DNA from 4 places in the Virgibacillus sp. L01 genome. Region 3 is predicted to be linked to each of the others. Evidence: riboswitches for the same ligand, from Rfam matches in the RefSeq annotation. Region 3 holds a riboswitch; each other region holds the start of a gene.
The links. A riboswitch is a leader RNA that binds a small molecule or an ion and turns the genes downstream of it on or off. The one in region 3 is predicted to bind cobalamin.
Positions count from the first base shown of each region.

Region 1 (3,107 bases), 290 kb from region 3:
CTCCGTCGATTGCACGCATTCCAGATACTTTTGACGCCACGTGCCATCACCTTTTTCCTCATCATAAAAATCTTCCAGCGAATAACCCATCACCTGACGAACTTCATGTGGATCAAATAAATGCCAATCACCGCGATTCTCTACCTGTTCCATAAAATAGTCCGGTAAGTTGACACCTGTGAAAATATCGTGGGCACGCATCCGATCATCACCATTGTTTAATTTCAGATCGAGAAATGGTTCGATATCTTTATGCCATACATCCAGATAAATAGCGATTGCGCCTTTTCGTGTTCCCAACTGGTCTACGTTAACAGCAGTATTGTTGAGCTGCTTAATCCATGGAACAACACCACTGGACATACTCTTGTATCCCTTAATTGAACTTCCACGGCTACGGATTTTCCCCATGTAAACGCCAATTCCACCACCATTTTTGGAAAGCTTAGCAATATCAGTATTACTGTCATAGATAGACTGCAAACTGTCATCCACTGTGTCAATAAAACAACTGGACAGCTGGCCGTGCGATTTACCTGCATTTGTTAAGGTTGGTGTGGCAACGGTCATATATAAATTACTCAATGCCCAGTATGCTTCTGCGACATAATGACTGCGATTTACTTGCGCCTCGTCCTGCATTAAATACATCGCAATAACCATCCACCTTTCCTGTGGAAGCTCATATGTATTCTTGTTATGGTCTGCTGCAAGGTAGCGAGTTGCCAGCGTGTAAAGCCCCAAGTAGTTAAATAATAAGTCCCTCTCTGGTTCAATCACTTTTGCAAAATAATCTATTTCTTCTTTCTTATACATGTTTAGCAAATGATCTGAGTAGATACCTTTTTCCGTAAGTGTTGTAATAAGTTCATAGAAGTTTCCATACTGTAAATTCGCATCGTATCCCCTGTTTTCTGCCGCAGTTTTGTATAATTCCTGTAAATAAATACGGCTTGCAGCATAGGTCCAATCGGGGTTGGCTTCATCGATATTTTCAAGCGCTATTTTTATCAGGTTATCCGCGGTTCCAGTCTGATTGGCCTTTTCCAACAAAATTTCCTTGTTTATATTCAATCCTTTTGTTGCATAGTCAATCAATTGCGGAATTTGCCCAGTTGCGGTCATTACCATGTTTTTTCCTCCTTTTATATCCAAAACAAATAAACCGTTCACCCAGGGGATGAACGGTTAGAACGACAGAAGATATGTATCTAGCTCTCTCTATCGTTTCACCTTCTCTTACCCCGAGGAATTGAAACTACAAGCTATGGCAGGTCTCCTGGCTCGTGCTTCTGTCTACTAGAGTCCTTCCCGTACCGTAGCCGTGAAGCTTTCGATACAGTGGGTTACTCGTTCGTCCACACTTACAGTTGCGGGGACAGCTCCAGTTTTTCACTGGATTCCCTATTATGACAATGGATGTCACCTTAACTTGTAATACTATATATAGTTGTTTTCTTTCTTTTTTATACCAATATATTGTATTGAAAGACTATCACAGAATATTACTTCTTGCAATATTGATATGTAAAAATAGTCTTAATGGAGGATTTAAGTTTTAATATAATTACTTAACTTTCGCACCTAAGAATAATCTCAAACGGCTATCTTGATAATCTTAGGATATTTTTAATTGTTGCCTTGATGTACACATAAGTCATAACCTGCAAAGTACCTTTTAAAAAGTTTGAGTGCTATGATCCGCGGTGATTCCAGCGGAAATAGCACGTGCACGTGTCCTAAGACCCCGCAGATGTGAATTTAGGCGTTTTTGGTGATTTCCCCTGGTTTTTGTGAACAATTTCGTTTAAATCACTCGCTTGATTTTCTTATAAACCTTATTCCGCTCAATCACATGACACCCATTGGCCATAAAAGTTTTTAACATTGGCTGGTTACTTTCACTCGTGCCGCCAATATAGCAGGAAGCATTAAATTCATCATTTAATAGCTGTAAAGCAATCCTATGAAGGGGCATGCTTTTCCCTTTGCCACGTTCACTTGGAATCAATCCAAAATAAAAAAGCCTTCCTTCATCGCGTGTGCCTGGTTCAATATGAGGGATAACAACGCCGATTGGCCTACCATCCTCATAAGCAACTAAACAGGAACCTTTATAGTCAGGCCCTAACTCTATTTCCAGGCTTTTCATTTGTTCATCAAGGGTTAAGGATGAAGGGGCATTAAGTGAATCGGCCATGGATTCTGCCCATATTTCCCGAAATTCATGTTGCGACATACTATGTAGTGACTTAAATGTTAAATTAGATTCCTGCCAAACTACCTCATCAAGTTTCTTATAAACTGTAACCATTTCATCATGAAACTGAAAATTATTGTCTTGAAGCACTTCATAGACCTCTTCAGTGAATTTACTGTTCACCATAATGTTCACATTGGGGATTTCCCCGAGTTCAAGGTCATCAATAAAATTTGTTATAAATGCAATCATTTCCTCAGTAGTTAATCCCTTTGTCTCCTCAATCGTGACAAAGTTTTCACCTTTAACAATTTTAACTTTTGCATACAAATTTAACCTATTAATAGGTGCTTGATAATTTTTATTCGTCATTTATACTTCTATCCTTTTCTATCTTATTATTTTCTCTTTGGCAAAAGGGTCTAAGGTTAAACAAGGTGCCTCCAATGCTCAGGAAACTGGTGTGTTTCTATATGATTATATTCAATTAATCTTGGTGTTTTTGAACTAATATCAAAGGTTAATTCATCTTTCCCAACTGATATATGAGGACCAACAACTAGTGTCACTTCTAGATGGCCGAAAACCTGAAAGACCGATAACCATAATTTCTTTCAGCACTGACAACCTTTACCATATAAGGGTAATCAATTGGAGAATCAGTTAATAATTCTGAGTAATAATCCTCAACACCTTTATCAATGTATGGTAAAAGTAACGTAATAAACAAATCATGGTATAATTCTTCCCTTGATTCCTCAGGTGGAACTGGCAAAACCTCGATGTTATACGATGTATGTATTGAATATGTTAGTGCAAATGTAAGAAGAAGGTATTTTCTCAAAGAGGCCACTCTCCCTTTGTATTAGTTAGCCAAGCTAATATAGATAAGCCTTAGTTGCACTTA
Region 1 is NZ_JBQQCP010000001.1:954,677-957,783, forward strand. Features, by position in the region: gene ACTWQM_RS04355 (ribonucleoside-diphosphate reductase subunit alpha) at 1-1,131, opposite strand, end outside; cobalamin riboswitch at 1,253-1,445, opposite strand; gene ACTWQM_RS04360 (GNAT family N-acetyltransferase) at 1,808-2,572, opposite strand; gene ACTWQM_RS04365 (hypothetical protein) at 2,629-2,769, opposite strand; gene ACTWQM_RS04370 (DUF3888 domain-containing protein) at 2,772-3,044, opposite strand.
Region 1: linked by a shared signal. The riboswitch ahead of ACTWQM_RS04355 (ribonucleoside-diphosphate reductase subunit alpha) and the one ahead of ACTWQM_RS03055 (acyl-CoA thioesterase) in region 3 are both predicted to bind cobalamin.

Region 2 (3,107 bases), on a different contig from region 3:
TGTCGAATGTTTTCACAGTACATCTCCTCCTTCACTTATGTATTTGCTCAATGTCCTCAGCCCACGATGCTGTGTTGTCTTCACTTTGCTGACACTGAAATTTAAAATATCTGCTGTCTCTTGAATAGAAAATGATTGTATGTACCGTAATATTAAAACACTTTTTTGATCTGATGTGCATTTGTCCATATAACGATAAACATTTTTCATTTGTTCATTTTGCACAGCAATTTCATCTGGGAGTGGATTTTGATCTTGAATTAATTCCCCTTTTTCATTCCAGTCAAAGAATTCCAGAATGCGATTTCGTTTTCTTTTTTGAGAGCGAAAATAATCGATTGTTATGTGCCGTGCTATCGAAAACAGCCACGTTTTCTCTGAGCTGTCACCTTTAAATGAATCGTAGGATTTTAAAACTTTTATATATACTTCCTGAACGAGGTCTTCACAAGTTTCTTTATCCTTCACCATGTAAAATATAAATTGGCATAAATCATGATGGTAATTATTATAAAATTTCTCAAAAACGGCCTTCATAAAGATCCCCCGTTCAATTATATAGTCGATTAATGGCATAATAAAGTTACAGCTTATTAATACTATATTAGAAAAGCGTAAAAATACCAACCTAATTTAGTTGGTATTTTGCAAATAGAAATGTTTTTCAGCATAATTTCTAAAAAAATGAGCGATTACTGGATATAACAAAATCATAAATACTCCATTGCCGATTGCGTGATAAGTGTCAAATGGTAATCCCGCCAGGTAGTACGGAAGAAATTTTCCGGTAACTGAATATGTTGTCAGTGAAATAATAAATCCGTATAAATAGCCACTAATTATCGCAAAAAACACTAGTATAAATCCTGGAATTTTAGCAGGATATTTTCCTAAGAATCCACTTAATATTCCGATTAGCGCCCAGGCAACTACTTGCCAAATTGTCCATATTCCCATTCCTAATATCATATTAGACAAGAATGTAGTTAAAATAGCTAGCAATATAGCTGCTACTGGACCTAATAATAAGCCACAAACAATAATTAACGATGTGACAGGCTGGACATTTGGAAGAAATGCAAAAGCGAATCTCCCAACGACCGCCAATGCAGCAAGCAGTGCTAGTAACGTGAGTTTATAAGTATTCAATTAAATCATTCCCAGGCTTGCAGATCAAATGTCACTTTGTCACCTGGTGATAACTTATATTCTTTTGCGCCAACTGTAGGCATTTCACCATTCACAGTAAACATCCATGATTTTTGCTCGCCATCCTTAGGTGCAACACCATCAATTGAGGTTATAAATCCACCATCAAAATCAGTTTTTACTTCAAAGTTCTTTTCCATTACTTCCATAAGGGTTGCCCCTTCTTCAACTTCAACCTCTTCTTCATTAATATATTCGGAACCTTTACCTTTTGAAATTGTAATCCGAACCGTTTCTTCACTCTGTTCCTCTGAGCTCTCAGCTTCTGTATTTTCCTTTTCCTGGCTATTTGTCTGCCCTTGTTCGTCAGCACCACACCCGACCAATAAACCAATTACGACCAGTAATGATGCAATACGTAAAAACCATTTATTCATTTTCCCATTCCTCCATTTCTATTTTATATTGAGGAGAATTGGACGTCGGAAACCTATACATTGAAAAAATTAGTACTAAGTATCAATCGAATATCTTCATTTATAGAAAACCCGGCATTCTCTATAAGAATTCTATACAAGTTTATTTTTCTTTCTAGAATCCCTAAATCTTTAGAGTGCAGGCAGAATTACTTCCTTACTGCATAAAAAAACTAACCCCTTCTACAGAGTTAGCTAAGCAGACAACCGATACATAAAATTAATCATTTACAATGTGCTCGGTTCTCCCAATCACTCACATCCTCGAAGCACTGAAACGTTAGAGAATTGGCAGGTCTACTGACTTGTGATTCACGCCTACTATAAGTCCTTCCCATGTGACGAATCACACAGTGGCTTGCACTTATTTCGTATCTCACATACAGTTGCGAGGACAGTTCCTGCTTTTCACAGGATTCCCTATTAAGTAATTACACCAAGCTCTATAACTTTATTCAATTCCATATTATCATATCATATTTACTGCTCTTGTAAAGGTAGTTTAAACGTAAATGTTGTACCCTCATTAACTTTACTGTTAACCGTGATCGAGCCATTATGGGCTTCAACAATATTTTTGGCAATTGAAAGTCCAAGTCCTGTACCTTTTTTCTTACTATTCTTCATGCGTGATTTATCTGCTTTATAAAAACGTTCAAAGACAAATGGTAAATCATCTTCTGGAATCCCGCCCCCATTATCATTTACGGATACATTAAAATCAGCAGTATTGCTCTCAATAATCACATTAACTTTTCCATTTTCATTAGAATGTCTAATTGCATTATCGATTAGATTTGTTAAAACCTGCTCCACACGATCTTGGTCAATGTTTATTTGATGATTGGTAATGTCTTTCGTTAAATCTAATTTAACATTATTTTCATCTGCTAACCCTTTAAACTTTTTCAAAATACGCTCAACAAATGATTCTACTTCTACACTTTCTTTATTTAACTGTATATGACCTGCCTCCATCCGTGCTAAATCCAGCAGTTCGTTCACCAAACGACCCATTCTTAATGATTCATCATGGATAATTTGTGCAAGCTCATTTTTATCTTCTGTGCTTTCTGCCACATCATCAACAATTGCTTCACTATATCCTTGTAACATGGAAATAGGTGTTCTCAGTTCATGGGATACATTTGCGATAAAGTCTTTCCTTAGCTTATCTAATCGACGTTCCTCTGTCATATCACGAATAACAGCCACTGCTCCACGTACATATGTCTGATCATATAAAGGCGTCATAATCATTACCCATGTACGTCCTTGTATATTAATTTCATGTATAGCTTCTTTTTCATCATGAATAACATTCGTTAAAATTTCATCTAAAGGCTTCGGTGCTTTATGATTGCTTTTAGAATCTTTCATATCGTTTTCGTAATATAAATTTTCAATAAATCGCTCTGCAGGAGGATTTGTGATCAGCATATCACTATTTCGGTTAAATGTAATAACACCGTCCGCCATGGA
Region 2 is NZ_JBQQCP010000004.1:241,544-244,650, reverse strand. Features, by position in the region: gene ACTWQM_RS10050 (hypothetical protein) at 1-16, opposite strand, end outside; gene sigX (RNA polymerase sigma factor SigX) at 13-537, opposite strand; gene ACTWQM_RS10040 (ECF transporter S component) at 634-1,149, opposite strand; gene ACTWQM_RS10035 (DUF4430 domain-containing protein) at 1,155-1,586, opposite strand; cobalamin riboswitch at 1,899-2,082, opposite strand; gene ACTWQM_RS10030 (ATP-binding protein) at 2,106-3,107, opposite strand, start outside.
Region 2: linked by a shared signal. The riboswitch ahead of ACTWQM_RS10035 (DUF4430 domain-containing protein) and the one ahead of ACTWQM_RS03055 (acyl-CoA thioesterase) in region 3 are both predicted to bind cobalamin.

Region 3 (3,107 bases):
AGCGGGTAGGGCGTGGTATCGTACGAGTGGAGCTGAAAGTCGAGCGAGGAGGGCTGAAACTCGAGCGACAGCCCTATTCCAATAATGCTGCGCCGAAAATCTTCTGCTGTGTAAGAAAACAACTCAATAGGTCATTTTCTGCTAAAGCACAAAATCCCTTTCTTTTAAGTACTATCGTTTCTCCAAACAAAAAAGAGGCATTAACATCCAAAAATATTTTTATTATTTCCGATGCCACTTTTCAGTCGTGAGGTTCGATAGTATGTGTGAAAGGAGGTGACCGACATGGCAGTAGCACAAATGATGAACTCACGTATGAGCCTGGTTTTGGATAACGGCATTGACGAAATATCAGGTAAGCAGCTCTTCAAGACAAAGAGCTTCAACAACGTAAAGATTGCTGCAACGGCTGATCAGTTATATTCAATCGCTAACGCAGTCGTCGTTTTACAGCAGCGCCCACTTTTAAGCATCGATCGAAAAGACAGTTCCGAACTTAGAGGGGCATAATCGATCACATTCTAAAAAATAAGGAAGGGAAGGAGGGAATACGATGAAGAAACTTGAACTTAAATTTTTAAACACTGAAGGAAAAACAGTAACCTATTCGGGCTGAACTCATATGCGTGGTCGATTTTTACCTGCTTGGTTCCGTCGAATCTGTCTTTTGAATGGATACAGAGGACCCATTCTTCCAACAATCTCCATCCAAGTCCAACCGGTACATCGTTTCAGTAATTGCTGGTGCAAACGAGACGATTCGCTTTGGCAGAACTGTGTAGTTTACCTCTCGTTCCAAATGATCCGTTACCTTTCACATAAAAAAATCCCCCAATCGTTTTCTCTGCTTTAAGTGAAGTAGATTGGGAGATAGTTGTCATGTATTTAAGCAAGTCGCGCACATCTTAAACGTAATATTATCGCGCGAGTACACGGCGCTTTCGGTTTTCTTTTCGGATAGGGGCCGATTCATACCACGCTTTTTCCTCTTTCGAAACTGGATATACGTTGGAAACCGGAATTGGTTTACCTGCTTTATCAACGGCGACCATTGTTAGAAAAGATTCTGTTGTCAGTTGTTCACTGTTATTTATCAGGTCGTTTGCCGTTACTTTGACGAATATCTCCATCGAGCTGCTTCCGGTGTATGTTACATATGCCTCGAGTGTCAGGGAATCGCCAACTTTTGCTGATGAAAGGAAGTCAACTGAATCAATTGAGGCAGTTACAACCGCACTCTTGGCATGTTTCATTGCCGTCAGTGCTGCAATTTCATCAATATATGCAAGGACCTTTCCGCCGAAAATGGTATCCATATGATTGGTATCCGGTGGTAGCACAAGTCTTGTTTGTACCGTTTTGGTACTGCTGATAGCTGTTTTTTCCATCATTTTTCCTCCTCGTAAAAAAACCAATACAATAAAAAAAGCCCTCCATTTATTGAAGGCTTGTTATCACAATCTGCGTGCATTGGAAATCCTACCACTGGCAGTCCAATGCAATGTTGCGTAACACCCTCCTATCTCCCGTAGGAAAAAAATGTTCTTCCTTATGGCAGGTATCCTGGCTTAGCTTCATGGACAATTCTCTATGTCCTTCCCATTCGAAATTGAACAGTGGACATGCAGGCTGCGAATAGTCGAAATATGCAGCCGGATTTAGAGACGTCTCAGCAATACAGTGGCGGGACCGCGCTGAACTTTCATCAGCTTCCCTTTTCAGCCTTGTCTTTGTACAAGGCCACCATAAGGCATCCTATTAAATTTTCTTCCAAAGCTATCTTAACACATCTGTTACAACGTTGTACGAAAAAATTACTAACAAGTGAATCCTATTTAAATTAACCAAAATCCATCTAAAAGGTACGCTAGCGATTGAACCAACTAACTGTCCGGCATTGATCAAACGTTTGATCAATTTTTTGTCGTCCACCTGGCATCCGTGACTTCATCTTCCTGCAGCGTTACTTCTTCTATGGCAAATGACGCGCGAAACAGCCAGGCATCATAAAAGATACGTTCCCGCCGAGAGCTGTGGATGAGCTCGCCTTTATTCTCGGATAAATCTCCAAAAAATAGTATAGCACACAAATTCCAGTTAAATATGATGTTGATTTTCGGCCACCGCCGGTAATCCTCTTCTTTATTGATTTAGACAGGCTTCGCTAAGGTGAGTCTGTTTTTAAATATTTGCAGCAAGCTCGCGCGACAATAATCAAACTCGCGCGACAGCCTTTTCCAATGACGATGATTTCTGCCGCCGCCGAAAATCCTCAACTTAAATCTAATAGGTCATTTTCTGCTAAAGCAGAAAATCCCTTTCTTTTAAGTACTATCGTTTCTCAAGCCGGAAAGGTGGCATAGTGTCGAAAAAAATCTTTTATTTTCGATGCCACTTTTCACACGTGAGTTCATGAAGGGAAGTGATCGACATGGCAGTAGCACAAATGATGAACTCACGTATGAGCCTGATTTTGGATAACGGCATTGATGAAATATTAGGTAAGCAGCTTTTCAAGATAAAGAGCTTTAACAACGTAAAGATTGCTGCAACGGCTGATCAGTTATATTCAATCGCTAACATTCTAAAAAATAAGGAAGGGAGGGAATACAATGAAGAAACTTGAACTTAAATTTATAACCACTGAAGGCAAAACAGTAACATAATCACTGGAAAAGCCAATCGAGCCAGTTGACCCTGTAGCAGTTAAAGCTGCAATGGACGAGATCATCGCACAAGATGCATTCACATCATTTGGCGGTAGTCTGGTAACTATCAAAAGCGCACGCGCAGTGGAACGCAATGTGTGGGAAGTTGAATTAGCATAATATGAGGGCCAGCGCGGGGGTGCGCTGGTCTGATATTTTTTTAGAGTGGATTACTAACACCCTATTTCACAACAGTTAATATTTCATCTTCTCCTGCAGTTACTTTACTTTGTTTAGTATAGTTAATCTCCCGCATACTATCGGTATTGGTAATGACAACTGGGATGATTGTGCTTTTGGCTTTCTCTTCAATAACTGTTTTATCAAAACTGATCAGTTTATCACCTTGTTTAACGTGATCACCTTCTTGGATATGGGGAGTAAATCCTTCTCCATTTA
Region 3 is NZ_JBQQCP010000001.1:664,281-667,387, reverse strand. Features, by position in the region: gene ACTWQM_RS03065 (DUF1659 domain-containing protein) at 286-510, shown strand; gene ACTWQM_RS03060 (hypothetical protein) at 638-799, opposite strand; gene ACTWQM_RS03055 (acyl-CoA thioesterase) at 918-1,388, opposite strand; cobalamin riboswitch at 1,537-1,763, opposite strand; gene ACTWQM_RS03050 (DUF1659 domain-containing protein) at 2,432-2,626, shown strand; gene ACTWQM_RS03045 (DUF2922 domain-containing protein) at 2,670-2,828, shown strand; gene ACTWQM_RS03040 (PTS sugar transporter subunit IIA) at 2,890-3,107, opposite strand, start outside.

Region 4 (3,107 bases), on a different contig from region 3:
GAAAGTGGTAAAAGATGAATATGATCAGGTCCCCATAGCCGCCTTGTTAAATGGGGAATCACTAAGCCAACAAAACCAATCGCACCAGAAACCGCCACGGCTGCGCCTGTTAATATTGATCCGGCAATAAGGACCACCATTTTCCGTTTCTGCACGTCGACACCTAAATGCTGTGCTCGTTCTTCCCCAAATGACATGGCATTTAATTCCTTACTATTAATAAGAAGTAATAGGGCACCGAGAATGAAAAACGGGATAATAATACCTATATAGCTCCAGCCTCTCATGGATACACTTCCAAGCAGCCAGCCCATAATTTGTTGTAACTGTTCACCCGTAAACGCAATGATTAAGGAGATTAATGAGCCCAAAAAGGAACTGAAAATAATTCCTGTTAAAATAATCGTCTCAACCCGCATCGTCCGGTCAACGCGTCGTGCAAAAAACAATACAAGAAAAATGGTCATTAAGGCTGTCGTAATACTCATAACCGGTAATGTATAAAGTCCAAGAAAAGGAATGGAAATTTTAAAAAACAGTGTTGCAACTGCCCCAACTGAAGCACCAGAGGAGACACCTAATATATACGGATCAGCCAGTGGATTTCGCAGCAAGCCTTGAAAGGCCGCCCCTGCAATTGCAAGAGACGCCCCAACTAGACCAGCTAGAAACACTCTGGGTAAACGAATTTCGAAAACAATATTTTTATACATCTGATCAACTTGATCAGCAATAGGTAGGCGAAAAATTTGAGCACCAATAATCCTCACTGTATCTGAAATAGGAATAGAAACACTGCCAACCGATACAGCAGTCAGCATGGATATAATTAAGAATGCCAATGCTAGTACATAGGCGAATAAATACTTACTCTTCAAATAATTCCGGGTAGACAACCTTAGCAATCTCCTTTGCACCCTCAGCTAACCGAGGCCCTGGACGACTTACAATATCGGAATTAACATCATATACTTGTTCGTTTGCAACAGCATTCATATCCCCCCAGCCATCACGACTAGTTACCTGCTTTACTGGATTCTCAACATAACCTCCATAAGTCGTTATAATAACATCAGGATTCATTTCCAAAATAGCCTCTGGATCAATTGGAACCCAGCCATCCAGTTTTCCAGCGGCATTATCTGCATTAACAATTTCTAAAAGTGCATCAAAAAATGTGTTTTTTCCTGCCGTGTAAAGATCTGGAGCCGGTGCAACTTCAAAAAAGACGGACTTTCGTTCATCCTCACTGATTGCTGCGGTCTTTTCTCTAAGTAAAGCGAAGTCCTCTTCCATACCACCGACAACTTCCGATGCTTTTTCCTCTGTACCCGTGACCTTACCAATCTGCTTAATAGATGTATAAGTGCCTTCAATATCCTGTGCATTATTAACGACAAACACATTAATACCAGAATCACGAAGCTGCTGCAGTCCTTCCTGAGAACTTTGTGCACTGGACGCATGCGCAAGGACGAGGTCAGGTTTAAGACTAATAATGACCTCTATGTTCAATTCCATACCACCAATTTTTTCTATTTCCTTTACCTCTTCGGGATAATTATCATGGTCTGAAACACCTACTATTTTATCCCCTAATCCAAGTGCAAAGGCAATTTCTGTATTACTTGGAATAACAGAAACAATTCGCTCCGGTTTTTCATCGATCGTCAACTCATTATCAAGTGCATCCGTAACAGTTAATGGAAATGTGGAATCCGCTGTTTCCCCTGACTCTTCTGTTTGGTCCGTATTTTCATTTGTGCTTTGATCTTGACTCTCAGTATCTGTCCCTCCAGAAGCACAACCAATTAAAAGCCCCGCTGTAAGCACTATCAAAAGTAAAAATGAAAGAATCTTTTTCACGTTATTTCCTCCTCGGCGGGACAGGGGGACAGGTACCTTGTCCCAGTTTGATACGCGGGACGATAATCCTGTCCCCCCTGTCCCACTCCTCTTATTTAGTATTTTTTAGAAAACTCGGCTTATCGCCAAGCATTAATGGCGAAAGCCTTAGTTGCACTTATGCAGTAAGAAAGGATTTATACTTTCTTAACTGCGAACATAAAAAAAACATCTTCACGAGAAATGAAGATGGATATGTAAAAGGGCAGCCAAAAGCAAACTTGTCCCATTTACACCTTCCTATTCCCCGTAGGTTTGGTGCACAGATGGTAACAGGCAGGTCTCCTGGCTTATGGTCATCACTTACTGTACCTTCCCATACATATAAATGCACAGTGGACATTAACAGCTAGCTCGCAAATACAGTGACGGGATCGCGCTGGACTCTCACCAGCTTCCCTATTAAGATTTCTAATTGAAATCACCTGTACCTCTAAATCTATTAAATTATTCGCTACATTTCATAGTATACATATTTCTACAATTCTTGTCACTGTTTTTAAGAAAAGACGATAGTTAGGGACAAGTAGTACTTAAACAAAAGAATCCACAAAAATACTTTAGCGGACACCAAAGCCCTTATTTGCCAGAAACACCCTTGTCTTATCCTGATATATGTAAAATAAGGTCCACTGTGGCCGCTTTAATACAAAAAGTGTTATTTTTAGCAAAATAGTGGCTCCTGTGTCCGCTTAGAAAACTTGTCTTATCGCCCTTAATGGCGAAAGCCTTAGTTGCACTAATGCAGTAAGAAAGGATTTATGCTTTCTTATCTGCCAACAAATAATCTGGCTTTTAGGTTCCTTTTGAAACATTGATTCCTTCACCGGCGACAGGGAAACTTAATATGAGGGGGCCCCCCTCATTACACTTACAATTTCGCCACATCCATTTAGCTCCAAAAATTATACCATCCCTCGCATAAACACAAGCACCGGTCTATATTTTTCATAATGTGATTTCACTTTTCGGATAAGACCCTTGCACTCCCTTTCATCCATACATTTAACAACTTCTATTGCATTGTCGTCCCTCTCGTTGCTAATTGTTATATTTATTAATTCATCTTCATTCGTAATGTTAATGTATAAAGGGCGTGCATCGTGGTCTGCTACTGATCCTGAGAATGTTGTTAATAACAAGTCAATTGTGACATCCGCACTATCTTGATCTTCACATTCGAACACTTCCACAGCATTCTC
Region 4 is NZ_JBQQCP010000002.1:318,814-321,920, reverse strand. Features, by position in the region: gene ACTWQM_RS06710 (FecCD family ABC transporter permease) at 1-905, opposite strand, end outside; gene ACTWQM_RS06705 (ABC transporter substrate-binding protein) at 868-1,866, opposite strand; cobalamin riboswitch at 2,164-2,349, opposite strand; gene ACTWQM_RS06700 (hypothetical protein) at 2,811-3,107, opposite strand, start outside.
Region 4: linked by a shared signal. The riboswitch ahead of ACTWQM_RS06705 (ABC transporter substrate-binding protein) and the one ahead of ACTWQM_RS03055 (acyl-CoA thioesterase) in region 3 are both predicted to bind cobalamin.